2 regions of the Luteimonas sp. A611 genome follow, and region 2 is predicted to be linked to the other one. Evidence: predicted binding sites of a transcription regulator. Region 2 holds the regulator's gene; the other holds the start of a gene.

Region 1 (7,137 bases), on a different contig from region 2:
AGGCGCTCGATGTCATCATCCGCATCGAAGCGCAGGGCGAAGCCGGCGTCCTGCGCGCGCAGGTTCTCGGCGGCCAGCGCGGCCCAGGCCGCGTCGTCGTCGCCAGCCGTCGTGTCCACGTCAGCCACCGGCGACGGCCGCAGGCGCCGGACGTGCTCGGCCGACGACGCAGCCGCCGTGGGCCAGTGCGCGGATGCGGTCGGGAGCGGCGTATGGCATCGGCATCGCCCTACAGGTCGTTGTCGTCGCCGGGCAGTCGGGTCAGGATCTCGACGCCGTCGGCGGTCACCAGCACGGTGTGCTCCCACTGCGCCGAAAGCTTGCGGTCCTTGGTCACCACGGTCCAGCCGTCCGGCAGCAGCCGGGTGAAGCGCGTTCCTTCATTGATCATCGGTTCGATCGTGAAGGTCATGCCGGGCTGGAACACCAGCCCCTCGCCGGGCCGTCCGTAATGCAGCACCTGCGGGTCCTCGTGGTAGACCTTGCCGATGCCGTGGCCGCAGTACTCGCGTACCACGCTGAAGCGTTCGCCTTCGGCATATTCCTGGATCGCATGGCCGACATCGCCCAGCGTCGCCCCCGGCCGGACCGCGCGGATTCCGCGGAACAGCGCCTCGCGCGTGGTGTCCACCAGGCGGCGCGCCATCACCGAGGGCGTGCCCACGTAGTACATGCGGCTGGTGTCGCCGTGCCAGCCGTCCTTGATGACGGTGACGTCGATGTTGATGATGTCGCCGTCCTTGAGCACCTTGGCTTCGCCGGGAATGCCGTGGCAGATGACGTTGTTGGCCGAGATGCACGTCGTCTTCGGATAGCCCTTGTAGCCCAGGTTGGCCGGGGTCGCCTTCTGCACGTTGACGATGTGGTCGTGGCAGATGCGGTCGAGCTCGTCGGTATTGACGCCGGGCCTCACGTGGGGCGCGACGACCTGCAGCACCTCGGCCGCCAGCCGCCCGGCCACGCGCATCTTCTCGATCTGCTCGGGGGTCTTGAGGGAAATGGTCATGCGCCCATTATCGCCGAGCCCGGCGCGCTCTGCCCGGGTGGCGGCCTGGCCGGCGCGCCTGGCGGCGGCCCCGCGGCCGCCCGCCGCCCGGGATCCGACGCGTGGCGGCCTGCCCCGGTTTGCCTGCGCCGCGGCTCCGGGCTATGATCGCCGGGTTGTGCCTGGCTCTCCTGCCAGGCCGCCGCCCACGCCGGGCGTGGCGTCACCTCGACGCAGGCGAATACACACCCGCTGCAGACACCCGTGCCGGGGTGTCCCCGGTCCGCAAGGAACGGGGATCTGGCCACGGAGGCAGCGGGGAGGCCCAACCCCGGAACCACGCGTCCCGCGCCCCGCGCAGGCCGCACCGCCCTTCACAGAACCGGGCGGCGGTTCCCTTTCAGGAGTTCGAAGCAATGCCCCAGATCACCATGCGCCAGATGCTGGAAGCCGGCGTCCATTTCGGCCACCAGACGCGCTACTGGAACCCGAAGATGGCGCCTTACATCTTCGGTGCCCGCGGCAAGATCCACATCATCAACCTCGAGAAGACGGTTCCGCTGTTCAACGACGCGATGAACTTCATCTCGGGCATCGCCCAGAAGCGCGGCATCATCCTGTTCGTCGGCACCAAGCGCAGCGCGCGCGACCCGATCAAGGAAGAGGCCGAGCGCTGCGGCATGCCGTACATGACCCAGCGCTGGCTGGGCGGCACGCTGACCAACTTCCGCACCGTCAAGCAGTCGGTGTCGCGCCTGAAGGAACTGGAAGCGGCCGAAACCGACGGCACCTTCGAGAAGCTGGTCAAGCACGAAGTGCTGGGCCTGCGCCGCGAGCGCGACAAGCTGGAAGCTTCGCTCGGCGGCCTGAAGGACCTCAACCGCCTGCCCGACGCGCTGTTCGTGATCGACATCGGCCATGAAGACATCGCGGTCAAGGAAGCCAAGAAGCTCGGCATCCCGGTGATCGCCGTGGTCGACACCAACTACGACCCGGCCCTGGTCGACTACGCCATCCCGGGCAACGACGACGCCATCCGCGCCGTGCAGCTGTACGGCCGCGCCGCCGCCGATGCCGTGCTCGAGGGCAAGGCCGCCGCGCCGAACGCTTCCAACGTGCGCGAGGAAGAGTTCGCCGAGGGCCAAGGCAAGCCGGGCCGCCGCGCGCCCGCGAAGAAGGCTGCCGTGGCCGAGGTCGATGCGGCAGCGCCGGCTGATGCGGCAGCTCCGGCCGATGCGGCAGCGCCGGCCGAGGGCCAGGAAGCCCCGGCGCCGGACGCGACTCCGGCAGCCTGATCCGGCGGCAAACGCGACCGCGGCGCCCTGCCGCGGTCGACCGGCCGGCCGGTCACCCGCCTGCGCGAGCATGAACCGCCCGCGGCAGCGGCGTGCCGCCGGACATCTTTCGAACAAATCCGAGGTCCCCCAATGGAAATCACCGCTTCCCTGGTCAAGGAACTGCGCGAGCGCACCGGCGCCGGCATGATGGAGTGCAAGAAGGCGCTCACCGAGCACAACGGCGACGTCGACGCAGCCGCCGAAGCGCTGCGCAAGTCCGGCCTGGCCAAGGCCGACAAGAAGGCCAGCCGCATCGCCGCCGAAGGCCGCATCGTCAGCGCCCAGGACGGCGGCAAGGCCGTCCTGGTCGAGGTCAACTCCGAAACCGACTTCGTCGCCATCGACGACAACTTCAAGGGCTTCGCCGAAGCCGTCGTGCAGGCCGCGCTGGCCTCCGGCGCCGCCGATGCCGAAGCGCTCAAGGCCGCGAAGCTCGCTTCCGGCGAAACCGTCGAGGAGGCCCGCGCCGCCGTCATCGCCAAGGTCGGCGAGAACGTGCAGGTCCGCCGCGTCGCCTCCATCGACTCCGCCAACACCGTGGCCGCCTACGTCCACGGCGGCAAGATCGGCGTGCTGGTCGAGCTCAAGGGCGGCGATGCCGACCTGGCCCGCGGCCTGGCGATGCACGTCGCGGCGATGAACCCGCCGCACAACAGGCAGTCCGACGTGCCGGCCGAGTTCGTGGCCAAGGAAAAGGAAATCGAGCTGGCCAAGATGTCCGAGAAGGACCGCTCCAAGCCGGCCGAGATCCTGGAGAAGATCATCGGCGGCAAGATCGCCAAGATCGTCAACGAGGTCAGCCTGTACGGCCAGCCCTACGTGCTCGACACCGACAAGACCGTCGAGGCCGTGCTCAAGGCCGCCGGCGCCGAAGTGGTCGGCTTCCAGCGCCTGGCCGTCGGCGAGGGCATCGAGAAGGTGGTCGAGGATTACGCCGCCGAAGTGATGAAGCAGGCCGGGCTGGCGTAAGCCACCACGCCACGCCGCAACGCCGAAAGAAGCCGCGGGGAACCGCGGCTTCTTTCGTTCCGGCGCGGTTGCACTGGCGGTGGCCAGGAAAGCTCTGGGCAACTGTCATCTCAAGCGTAAACGAGAGAGGGGCCCCGCGGGCCGTTGAAACCCGCGTCCCGCCTTCGCGGCAATGGGGATCAACAGGGAGTTGTTCAGGCCTTCCCTAAGGAATCGGCCGTGGTTGCCGATAACCGGTCCGGGAATCCCTGGTCAGGTTGCGATGCACTCCGAACTTCAAGCCGTGCTGGCCCATTGTCGCAACCTGCCGTCGCCGCCTGCGATCGCGCTGCGCATCATCGACCTGGCGCAGCAGCCGGATGCCGACCTGGACGCGACGGCCGACGTCATCGCCAAGGACAGCGCGCTCAGCGCGCGCATGCTGCGCATCGCCAACTCGCCGCTGTACGCCAACCGCCGCCAGGTCGCGACCCTGGGCCAGGCGCTGACCCTGCTCGGCCTCAACGCCACGCTGAGCCTGGCCCTGGGGCTGTCGCTGAGCCGCAACCTGCGTGACGCGCAACCCGGCGACGAGCAGGGACTTCTTTGGCGGCGCAGCGTGCTGTCCGCAATGGCGGCACGCCTGCTCGGCGAGGAGGTCGGGCTGGCGCGACTCGAGGAACTGATGCTGGCCGGTCTGCTGCAGGACATCGGCGCGTTGGCTCTTCTGCAGGTCCGGCCGGATGCCTACCGCGAGCTGCTGCGCGCCGCCGAGGGTCCGGACGACCGGCTGCGCCGCGAGCGCGAAGCGCTGGGCGGCGACCACGCTGAAATCGGAGCGTGGATCGCGAACCTCTGGAACCTGCCGGGCTACCTGCACCAGGCGATCCGCGCCAGTGAATCGGCTGCAGGCGACGGCAACTGCTTCCATGACTGCATCGCCGCTTCGGGTTTCGTGGCCGACGTGTGGCTGGCGACCGACGAGCACCTCACCCGGAGTGCGCGGCAGCGCGCGATGGCCGCCACCCGCGACCGGCTGGGCCTGGACCAGGCGCGGTTCGACGTCCTGATCACCCGCATGTCGGACGCCCTGCCCGACATCGCATCCCTGTTCGACGTGCACGTCGTGCAACCGGAACATCTCGACGCCATCGTCGAGCATGCCCGCGAGCTGCTGCTCGTGCGCAACCTGCGCGAGATCCGGGGCGCCATCCAGACGCGCGGCCAGGCCGACGCCACCGACGAGCGCATGCGCGAGCTGGAGGAGCTGGCGCTGCGCGACCCGCTGACCGGCATGTACAACCGGAGCCAGCTGGAAGACATGCTGGAACGCGAGTTCGGGGCATCCGTGCAGCGCGACCAGCCCCTGAGCCTGGTGTTCATCGACCTGGACGATTTCAAGCAGATCAACGACCGGCACGGCCACCTCGTCGGCGACCAGGTGTTGAGCGAGTTCGCCCAGGTGCTGTCGCGCCTGCTGCGCAGTACCGACCTGATCGTGCGCTACGGAGGCGAGGAATTCCTGGTGATGCTGAGCAATTCCAGTACCGATGCCGCGCTGGCGGTGATCCGGCGCATCCTCGACGAGGTTTCGCGGACCTCGATGGCCATCGTCGAGGGGGCCCCGCTGTACGTGACCTTCTCGGCAGGAGTGGCCACACGGGGCGGGCAGGAACGGTTCGAAAGCGCGCGCGACCTGCTGGACGCCGCGGACCAGGCCCTGTACGGCGCCAAGCGCCAGGGCCGCAACCGGGTGACAACACGCACTCCCGACGGCACGGATTCCTGACCGGACCCCGACGCGCAAGGCCCTGGACCCAGACGCGCCACCACGGCGCGCGACCCGGCGCGCTCCATGCGGCAGCCTGGATCGGCGCCGCGAAGCCTTCGCGCATCGGCGCGATCCGCTAGAATCCACGGGTTTCCCGCCGCTGCCGAGCCCCCCATGTCGCAACTCGCCTATCGCCGCATCCTGTTGAAACTCTCCGGCGAGGCGTTGATGGGCGAGGAGGACTACGGCATCGATCCCAAGGTGATCGGCCGCCTGGCCAGCGAGGTCATCGAGGCGCAGCAGGCCGGCGCCGAGATCGGCGTGGTGGTTGGCGGCGGCAACATCTTCCGCGGCGCAGGCCTGGCGGCTGGCGGCATGGACCGGGTCACCGGCGACCAGATGGGCATGCTGGCCACCGTGATCAACGCGCTGGCCATGCAGGACGCACTGGAAAAGCTTGGCGCCCGCGCCCGGGTGATGAGCGCGATCAAGATCAACGACGTCTGCGAGGACTACATCCGCCGGCGCGCGATCCGCCACCTGGAAAAGGGCCGGATCGCGATCTTCGCCGCCGGCACCGGCAATCCCTTCTTCACCACCGACTCGGGCGCGGCCCTGCGCGCGATCGAGATCGGCGCGGACCTGCTGCTCAAGGCGACCAAGGTCGACGGCGTCTATGACAAGGACCCGAAGAAGCATCCCGACGCGGTGCGCTACGACAGCCTGACCTACGACGAGGTGATCTCGCGCGACCTGCAGGTGATGGACACCGCCGCCTTCGCCCTGTGCCGCGACAGCGACCTGCCGCTGCGGATCTTCGACATGTCCCAGCCCGGCGTGCTGCTGCGGATCCTGAAGGGCGAGCCGATCGGCACCCTGGTGCACGGGCGCCGCTAGCCTTCGTTCAACCGGGCCGGCGCCAGCGGGCGACTCCACCGTGCCCCCGCGACCTGCTGAACCACCCCGATTCCCGGCACACGACACGGCCCCGGCCGCCGCCGGCGCGCCGGCCCGCCTATAATCCCGCAATCCCGCTGCCAAAGCCCACAGCTCACCGGAGCCGGCAATGCTCAATGAAATCAAGAAAGACGCCCAGACCCGCATGGCCAAATGCGTCGACGCGCTGCGCCAGACACTGGTGAAGGTGCGCACCGGTCGCGCATCGACCGGCCTGGTCGACAGCATCCGCGTCAGCGCCTACGGCGGCGACGTGCCGCTGTCGCAGGTCGCCGCGGTGTCGGTGTCCGACTCCCGCTCGCTGATGATCCAGCCCTGGGACAAGGGCATGGTGGGCGTGATCGAGAAGGCGATCCTGTCCTCCGACCTCGGCCTGACCCCGAATACGGCCGGCACCACGATCCGGCTCAACCTGCCCTCGCTCACCGAGGAGCGCCGGCGCGAGCTGACCAAGGTGGTCCACGGCGAGGGCGAGGATGCCAAGGTGGCGATCCGCAACGTCCGCCGCGACGCGATCCAGCAGGCCAAGGAGTTGCTGAAGGACAAGTCGCTCTCCGAGGACGACCTGCGTCGCGGCGAGGACGAGATCCAGAAGCTGACCGACAAGGCGATCAAGGACGTCGACGAAGTGGTCAAGGCCAAGGAAACGGAGCTGATGTCGGTTTGACGGGACGTGATCGGTGATCCGCGACCGGTGATCCCGCCCGTGGCCGGTCACACGCCCGAAGCCCGAAGAGGCCACCCCGTTGACTGAGCTCCAGGCTCCACCAGACCACGCGGTTTCGGATCGGCAGCCAGCTGGCGCCGATTCCCGTGCGCTGCCCCGGCACGTCGCGATCATCATGGACGGCAACGGGCGCTGGGCGGCGCGGCGCGGGCGGCCACGCGTCATCGGCCATCGCGCCGGCGCGCGCGCGGTCAACCTGTGCATCGACTTCTGCCTGGAGCAGGGCATCGGCGCCCTGACCCTGTTCGCCTTTTCCAGCGAGAACTGGGGCCGGCCCGAAGATGAAGTCGGCGCGCTGATGAAGCTGTTCATCGCCGCGCTCGACCGGGAGATCGAGGAAATGCATCGTCGCGGCGTGGCCCTGCGCTTCATCGGCGACCAGACGCGTTTCTCCGCGGACATCCGCGCGCGC
Region 2 (7,137 bases):
CCAACGACACACACGACGCACGCGCGGCCGCGATGGAGAGCGACGCCGCGGACTTCGTGCCGCTGCTGCCCGACAACATTCCGATGCCGCGCAGGCCCGGTGCCGATGACGAGGCGCCGGCTGAGCCGGTGGCCGCGCCGCGCATCGCCGCGAGCTTCGTGCCCGACCTCCCCGCCTGGATTCCGGCACCCATCGCGCAGGCCACCGCCGCCGCCGACGTCGCAGCCGAAGTAGAAGCCCCAGCGCCGCGCGCGCTGCAGGCGGTCGCCACGCCCGAAGCCAATCCGGCCATCGTCGCGATGCGCGACGAGATGGCGCGGATGCGGCAGATGATGGAAACCCAGATGGAGCAGCTGTCGCTGGAGCGGCTGCGCGGTTCGCCGGCGCGCGCGGCGGTGCTGGACGCGCTGATCGGCTACGGCTGCGAGGAATCGCTGGCCCAGGCCGTGGCCGAGCGCATCGATCCACGCCTGCCGCCGAGCGAGGTGCAGGCGCCGATGCTGGCCGAGCTGGCGCGCATGCTTACCGTGTTGCGCAGCGAACCGCTGGACGACGGCGGCGTGATCGCGCTGGTCGGGCCGACCGGCGCCGGCAAGACGACGACGATCGCCAAGCTGGCCGCCCGCTTTGCCGCCCGCCATCGCGCCCGCGACGTCGCCCTGGTCACCACCGACTGCCAGCGCCCCGGCGCGCGCGAGCAGCTGCAGGCCCATGGCCGACGCCTGGGCATCACGGTGTGCGAGGCCGAAGGCCCGGAGCGGCTGCAGGACACGCTCGCGCAGCTGGTCGACTACCCGCTGGTGCTGGTCGACACCACCGGCCACGCCCCCCGCGACCGCGCGGTGTTCAGCCAGATCCTGTGGCTGCGCGCCTCGCAGCGGGTGCGCAGCCTGCTGGTGCTGCCCGCCAATGCCCATCCGCACGACCTGGGCGAAGTGATCCGCCGCTATCGCCCGGCCAAGCCCGAGGGCGTGGTGCTGACCAAGCTCGACGAGGCCGGCCAGCTCGGCTCCGCGCTTTCGGTCCTGGCCCGCCATGGCCTGGGACTTGCCTATACCACCCAGGGGCAGCAGGTGCCGTCGGATATCGACGCCGCCGACGCCACCCGCCTCGTCCAGTCACTGGAGAAATCCCACCGTGCTGCCGATAACCCCCTCGCCACCGAGGATCGCCATGCAGTCGCCTGACCCCACCCTGCCCGTTTCCACCACCGACAGTGCCCGCGGCCCGGTGCGGGTGATCGCCGTCGCCAGCGGCAAGGGCGGCGTCGGCAAGACCTCGGTTTCGGTCAACCTGGCCACCGCCCTGGCCAATGCCGGCCAGCGCACCCTGCTGCTCGACACCGACCTGGGCCTGGCCAACGTCGACGTGATGCTCGGCCTGTCGCCGCGCTTCACCCTGGCCGACGTGTTCGCCGACCGCTGCGAACTGCGCGATACCGTCATGGATGCCGGCAACGGCCTGCTGGTGGTGCCGGCCGCGTCCGGCAAGCGCCACATGACCGAACTGCAGCCGCGCCAGCACGTGGGCCTGGTGCATGCGTTCTCGCAGCTCGACCTGGACCTGGACGTGATGGTGGTCGACAACGCCGCCGGCATCGCCGATGGCGTGCTGACCTTCTGCCAGGCCGCGCAGGACGTGATCGTCGTGGTCTGCGACGAGCCGGCCTCGGTCACCGACGCCTACGCCCTGATCAAGGTGCTCAGCCGCGAGCGCGGCGTGAGCCGGGTGCAGGTGTTGGCCAACCAGGTGCAGGATCCGGCCGAGGGCCGGCTGCTGTTCGAAAAGCTGCAGCGCGTGAGTGCGCGCTTCCTCGACGTGACCCTCAACTACCTCGGCGCGATCCCGCGCGATGAATGGCTGCGGCGTGCGGTGCAGCGCCAGGCCGCGGTGGTCGACGCCTTCCCGTCGGCGCCCTCGGCGATCGCCTTCCGCGACATCGCCCGGCGCTCGCGCCAGTGGCAGTCGCCGCCCGGCGCGCGCGGCCACGTCGAGTTCTTCCTCGAGCGCCTGGTGTCGACGCCGGGATCCGCCGCGCGGGGGGCCGCCGCATGAACGCCATCGCGACCGCGCGCTACCGTGCCAACCAGCAGGGATCGGCCGCCGAGGTCGTCGAGAAGCACGGCGAACTCGTGCGCCGCATCGCCCACCATCTCGCCGCACGCCTGCCGGCCAGCGTCGAGATCGACGACCTGATCCAGGCCGGCATGCTCGGCCTGATCGACGCGGCGCGCAATTTCCAGTCCGACCAGGGCGCGGCCTTCGAGACCTATGCCTCGATCCGCATCCGCGGCGCGATGATCGACGAGATCCGCCGCGGCGACTGGGTGCCGCGCTCGGTGCACCGGCGCTATCGCGACATCGTCGCGGCCACCCGCCGGATCGAGCAGGGGACCGGCCAGCCCGCCACCGCGCAGCAGGTCGCCGCCGAACTCGGCGTGGGCCTGGACGAATACCACGCCATGGTCGAGAACGCCGCGCGCGGGCAGCTGGTCAGCCTGGACGCGCACATGGACGAACACGATGGCGAGCCGCGGCTGGCCGGCGACGGCAGTGCCAATCCGGCGCGCGAGTTCGAACAGGGCGCCTTCCGCGACGCGCTGGCCGGTGCCATCGACGGCCTGCCCGAGCGCGAGCGGCTGGTGCTGTCGCTGTACTACGAGCAGGAGCTGAACCTGCGCGAGATCGGCGCGGTGCTGGGCGTGAGCGAATCGCGCGCCTGCCAGATCCACGGCCAGGCCGCGGTGCGCCTGCGCGCGCGCCTGGCCGACTGGCGCCGCGACGCCGGCGACGACGAAGACGACTATCTGCCCTGAGCCATCGGGCACGCAACCCCCACACACGCACCACATGAGGTCCGCATGGACAAGAACATCCGCATCCTGATCGTCGACGACTTCTCGACGATGCGCCGCATCGTCAAGAACCTGCTCAACGACCTGGGCTTTTTCAACACCACCGAGGCCGACGACGGCACCACCGCGCTGGTCGAACTGCGCAAGGGTCCGTTCGACCTGGTGATCACCGACTGGAACATGCCCGGCATGCCCGGCATCGACCTGCTCAAGGCGATCCGCGCCGACGCCACCCTGGCCAAGACGCCGGTGCTGATGGTGACCGCCGAAGCCAAGCGCGAGCAGATCATCGAAGCGGCGCAGGCCGGCGTGAACGGCTACGTGATCAAGCCGTTTACCGCCGCCACGCTGGGCGACAAGCTGGGCAAGGTGTTCGAACGCCTCGGGGCCACCGCATGAGCACGGCGCCCGCCGCCATCGTGCCGGGCGCCGAGCGCGCTGCGCTGATCGAGTGCCTGCACGCGGCCCTGGCCGCGCTCGAGGACGCCGATGACGACGCCTGGCGCAGCAATGTCGACGAGCTCATCCAGTGGCGCAGCCAGCCGCTGGTGCAGGGGCTGGTGCGGCTTGCACGCGAGCTCGAACAGACCCTGGGCACCGGCACCGGCGGAGCCTCGCTGGGCGAGGCCTGCCTGCGCCTGGAGCACGTGGTCAAGGTCAGCGAAGACGCCAGCCACCACACCCTGGACCTGATCCAGGAGTGCGGCACCCTGCTCGGCAGCCTGGCCGCCGCCGACGCCGGTGCGCAGGCGACGGTGGTGGCCGCGGTCCGTTCGCGGCTGTCGGAGATGACCGCGGCGCAGGGCTACCAGGACCTCACCGGCCAGATCATCCGCCGCGTGGTCGACCTGGTGCGCACCGTCGATGCAGGCCTGGGCGAGTACGCGCCCAGCAATGATCGCCCGCTGCAGCTGTCCAGCCACGGCTACGGCCCCTCGGTCCACGGCCTGGACGCGCCTGCGGCGAGCCAGGACGACGCCAACAGCCTGCTGTCGTCGCTGGGGCTGTAGCGCGATGTCGTCTGCCGCTTCCGACATCTGCGCCGACTTCCTGGTCGAGGTCGGCGAGATCCTCGACCAGCTGGGCGAGCAGATGGTCGCGCTCGAACGCGCGCCCGCCGACCGCGAGTGCCTGAACTCGGTGTTCCGCGGCTTCCACACCATCAAGGGTGGCGCCGGTTTCCTCGACTTCAGCACCATGGTGTCGGTCTGCCACGCGGTCGAGGACCGCCTCAACGCCGCGCGCGACGGCAGCGCGCCGCTCGACCCGCCCGCCTTCGACAGCGTGCAGCAGGGCATCGACCTGCTGGTGGACATGCTCCACTGCATCTCCGGCGGCGTCGAACCCGTGCCGGCGCCCGAATCGGTGCTGGCCGCGCTGCGCGAAGGCGCCGGCGCCGCGCCGAAGGCCACGACGCCGCTGGCGGCGATGGTAGCGCCGGCCAGCGATTCGCTCGACGACCTCGACTTCGAAGCCCTGCTCGACAGCCTGCACGGTGCAGGCGGCGCACCCGGAGAAGCGCCTGCGCCGCCTGCGCCGACTCCGCCTGCGCCTACGCCACCTCCACCTCGTCCCGCACCGCCCGAACGCGCGGCCGCACCGGCAGAACCTGCCGACATCACCGTGCGCGTGGACGTGCGCCGGCTCGACGCCATGGTCAACCTGGTCGGCGAGCTGGTGCTGGCGCGCAACCGCCTCAAGACCCTGCGTCCGCGCCTGCGCGACGACGACCTCGACCGTGCGGTGGCCTCGCTCGACGTGGCCACCGCGCGCCTGCAGGCCGCGGTGATGACTGCGCGAATGCAACCGGTGGGGCGCGTGTTCGCACGCTTCCCCAAGCTCGCCCGCGACGTCGCCCGCCAGCTCGACAAGCAGGTGCAGCTGGAGGTGTCGGGCGCCGACACCGAACTCGACCGCAACCTGGTCGAAGCGCTGGCCGATCCGCTGGTGCACCTGGTGCGCAACGCCATCGACCACGGCATCGAGGCGCCCGAAGCGCGCCGCCGCGCCGGCAAGCCCGAGCAGGGCCAGGTGCGGATCAGCGCGCAGCAGGAGGGCGACCATGTCGCCATCGAGGTGCGCGACGACGGCGCCGGCATCGATCCCGACAGGATCCGCCGCAAGGCGGTGGAGAAGGGCCTGATCGACGACGATGCCGCCGCGCGCCTGTCCAGCGAGGAATGCCTGCAGCTGCTGTTCCTGCCCGGCTTCTCCACGCGCGACGCGGTCAGCGACCTGTCCGGCCGCGGCGTCGGCATGGACGTGGTGCAGTCGCGCATCCGCGAACTGTCGGGCACGGTGCAGATCCATTCCGAAGTGGGCGCCGGGTCGCGGTTCGCGATCCGGGTGCCGCTGACCCTGGCGATCCTGCCGACGCTGCTGGTGGAAGTGGCGGGCGATGTCTACGCGCTGCCGCTGGTGCGCGTGATCGAAGTGCTCTCGCACGATCCGGGCAAGGCGCTGTGGATCGACGGCCAGCGCGTGCTCGACCTGCGCCAGCAGCCGCTGCCGCTGCTGGGCCTGCGCGAATGGCTGGGCATGGAGCCGGCGCCGCTGCCGGACTCGACCTGCGTGGTGCTGCAGTCGGGCGAGGCGCGCTACTGCCTGGCGGTGGACCAGGTGCGTGGTCGCGAGGAAGTGGTGATCAAGGCGCTGCCGCCGACCCTGCGCGGCCTGCCCGGCTATGCCGGCGCCAGCCTGATCGGCGATGGCCGCATGGCCCTGATCCTGGACGTCGACGCGCTGCTCGGCAGCGGGCTGCGCGCGACGGGCGTGCGTTCAAGTAACCCGGCCACGGACCGTTAAACTGGCAATGGACAGACTCAGTGTCATCGGCACCGTGCTCGCGGTGGTCGCCCTGATCGGCGGCAGCATCCTCAAGGGCGCGGGCCTGTCGGGCCTGTGGTCGCCGGCCGCGTTCCTGATCGTGGTCGTCGGCACCATCGCCGCGATCCTGCTGCAGACCTCGCTGCCCACCTTCCTGCGCGCGCTGAAGATGGTCGCCTGGATCTACAGGCCGCCCGCGCACGACCACGCCGCGGTGATCGCGCAGATCGTCGACTGGTCGACCACCGCGCGCAAGCAGGGCCTGCTCGGCCTGGAGGCGCAGGTGGCGCTGCAGTCCGACCCGTTCCTGGGCAAGGGCCTGCAGATGGTGGTCGACGGCGTGGAGCCCGAATCGATCCGGCAGATGCTGGAGATCGACCTGCACGGACAGAGCGCGCGCGACCTGGCCGCGGCCAAGGTGTTCGAGGGCATGGGCATCTACGCGCCGACGCTCGGCATCGTCGGCGCGGTGCTGGGGCTGATGGCGGTGATGAAGAACCTCGCCGACCCGAGCAAGCTCGGACACGGCATCGCCGCGGCGTTCACCGCGACCATCTACGGCATCGGCTCGGCCAACCTCGCGCTGTTGCCGATCGGCAACAAGCTCAAGACCCTGGTCAACGCGCAGGCGCTCGAGCGCGAGATGATCATCGAGGGCCTGATCGCGATCGCGCAGGGCGAGAACCCGCGCAACATCGAAGCCCGCCTCAACGGCTATGTGCACTGATCGCCATGGCACGCCGTCGCCACCAGGAAGAACACCAGAACCACGAGGCCTGGGCCGTGCCCTACGGTGACCTGATGACCCTGCTGCTGGCCTTCTTCGTGGTCATGTACGCGATTTCCTCGATCAACGAGGGCAAGTACCGCGCGGTGTCCGACGCGCTGTCGTCGGCCTTCGGCGGTCCGCCGCGTTCGATCACCCCGATCCAGCTGGGACAGACCCAGCTGCGCGGCTCCTCCTTCGACCGGCCCTCGCTGCTCACGCCCGGCGCCAAGACCGGACCGACCGCCACCAGTCCGGTGAGCAACGTGCGCGTGCGGCAGATGCTGGATGCGCCGCTGGGCGGCCAGAACGCGCTGGCCGCGCGGCAGGCGGCGGAGGCCGCGGCGATGGACGCCAGCCTGCGCGGCAATTCGCAGCTCAGCACGCTTGGCCGCCGCATCCAGCACGCGCTGTCGGAGCTGGTGCGCCAGGAGCTGGTCACGGTGCGCCGCGCGCGCACCTTCCTGGAAGTGGAGATCCAGAGCGACATCCTGTTCGCCAGCGGCGTGGCCGCGCCCAGCGCGGTGGCAACCTCGACCGTGCGCAAGCTCGGCGAGGTGCTGCGCGACGAACCCAACGCGGTACGCGTGGAGGGCTACACCGACGACATGCCGATCCGCACCGCCACGTTCCCCTCCAACTGGGAACTGTCGACGGCGCGCGCGGCCAGCGTGGTCCACGTGCTGGCGG

The links. Region 2 encodes FliA, which starts transcription of late flagellar genes. Its sites were predicted from a motif close to TAAAGTTTNNCNNNCNNNGGCCGATAA; they were not measured.
Region 1: ACW5EG_RS11545 (HDOD domain-containing protein) is a predicted target of FliA. The motif match lies at 3,498-3,524, and genes of this name have one in related genera.

What each region holds. Positions count from the first base shown of each region.
Region 1 is NZ_JBSVRP010000002.1:261,723-268,859, forward strand. It holds gene glnD ([protein-PII] uridylyltransferase) at 1-128, opposite strand, end outside; gene map (type I methionyl aminopeptidase) at 230-1,006, opposite strand; gene rpsB (30S ribosomal protein S2) at 1,402-2,280, shown strand; gene tsf (translation elongation factor Ts) at 2,413-3,291, shown strand; gene ACW5EG_RS11545 (HDOD domain-containing protein) at 3,554-5,059, shown strand; gene pyrH (UMP kinase) at 5,216-5,938, shown strand; gene frr (ribosome recycling factor) at 6,108-6,665, shown strand; gene uppS (polyprenyl diphosphate synthase) at 6,817-7,137, shown strand, end outside.
Region 2 is NZ_JBSVRP010000001.1:11,974-19,110, reverse strand. It holds gene ACW5EG_RS00095 (flagellar biosynthesis protein FlhF) at 1-1,187, shown strand, start outside; gene ACW5EG_RS00090 (MinD/ParA family protein) at 1,174-2,055, shown strand; gene ACW5EG_RS00085 (RNA polymerase sigma factor FliA) at 2,052-2,816, shown strand; gene cheY (chemotaxis response regulator CheY) at 2,862-3,254, shown strand; gene ACW5EG_RS00075 (protein phosphatase CheZ) at 3,251-3,865, shown strand; gene ACW5EG_RS00070 (chemotaxis protein CheA) at 3,870-5,660, shown strand; gene ACW5EG_RS00065 (flagellar motor protein) at 5,668-6,408, shown strand; gene motD (flagellar motor protein MotD) at 6,414-7,137, shown strand, end outside.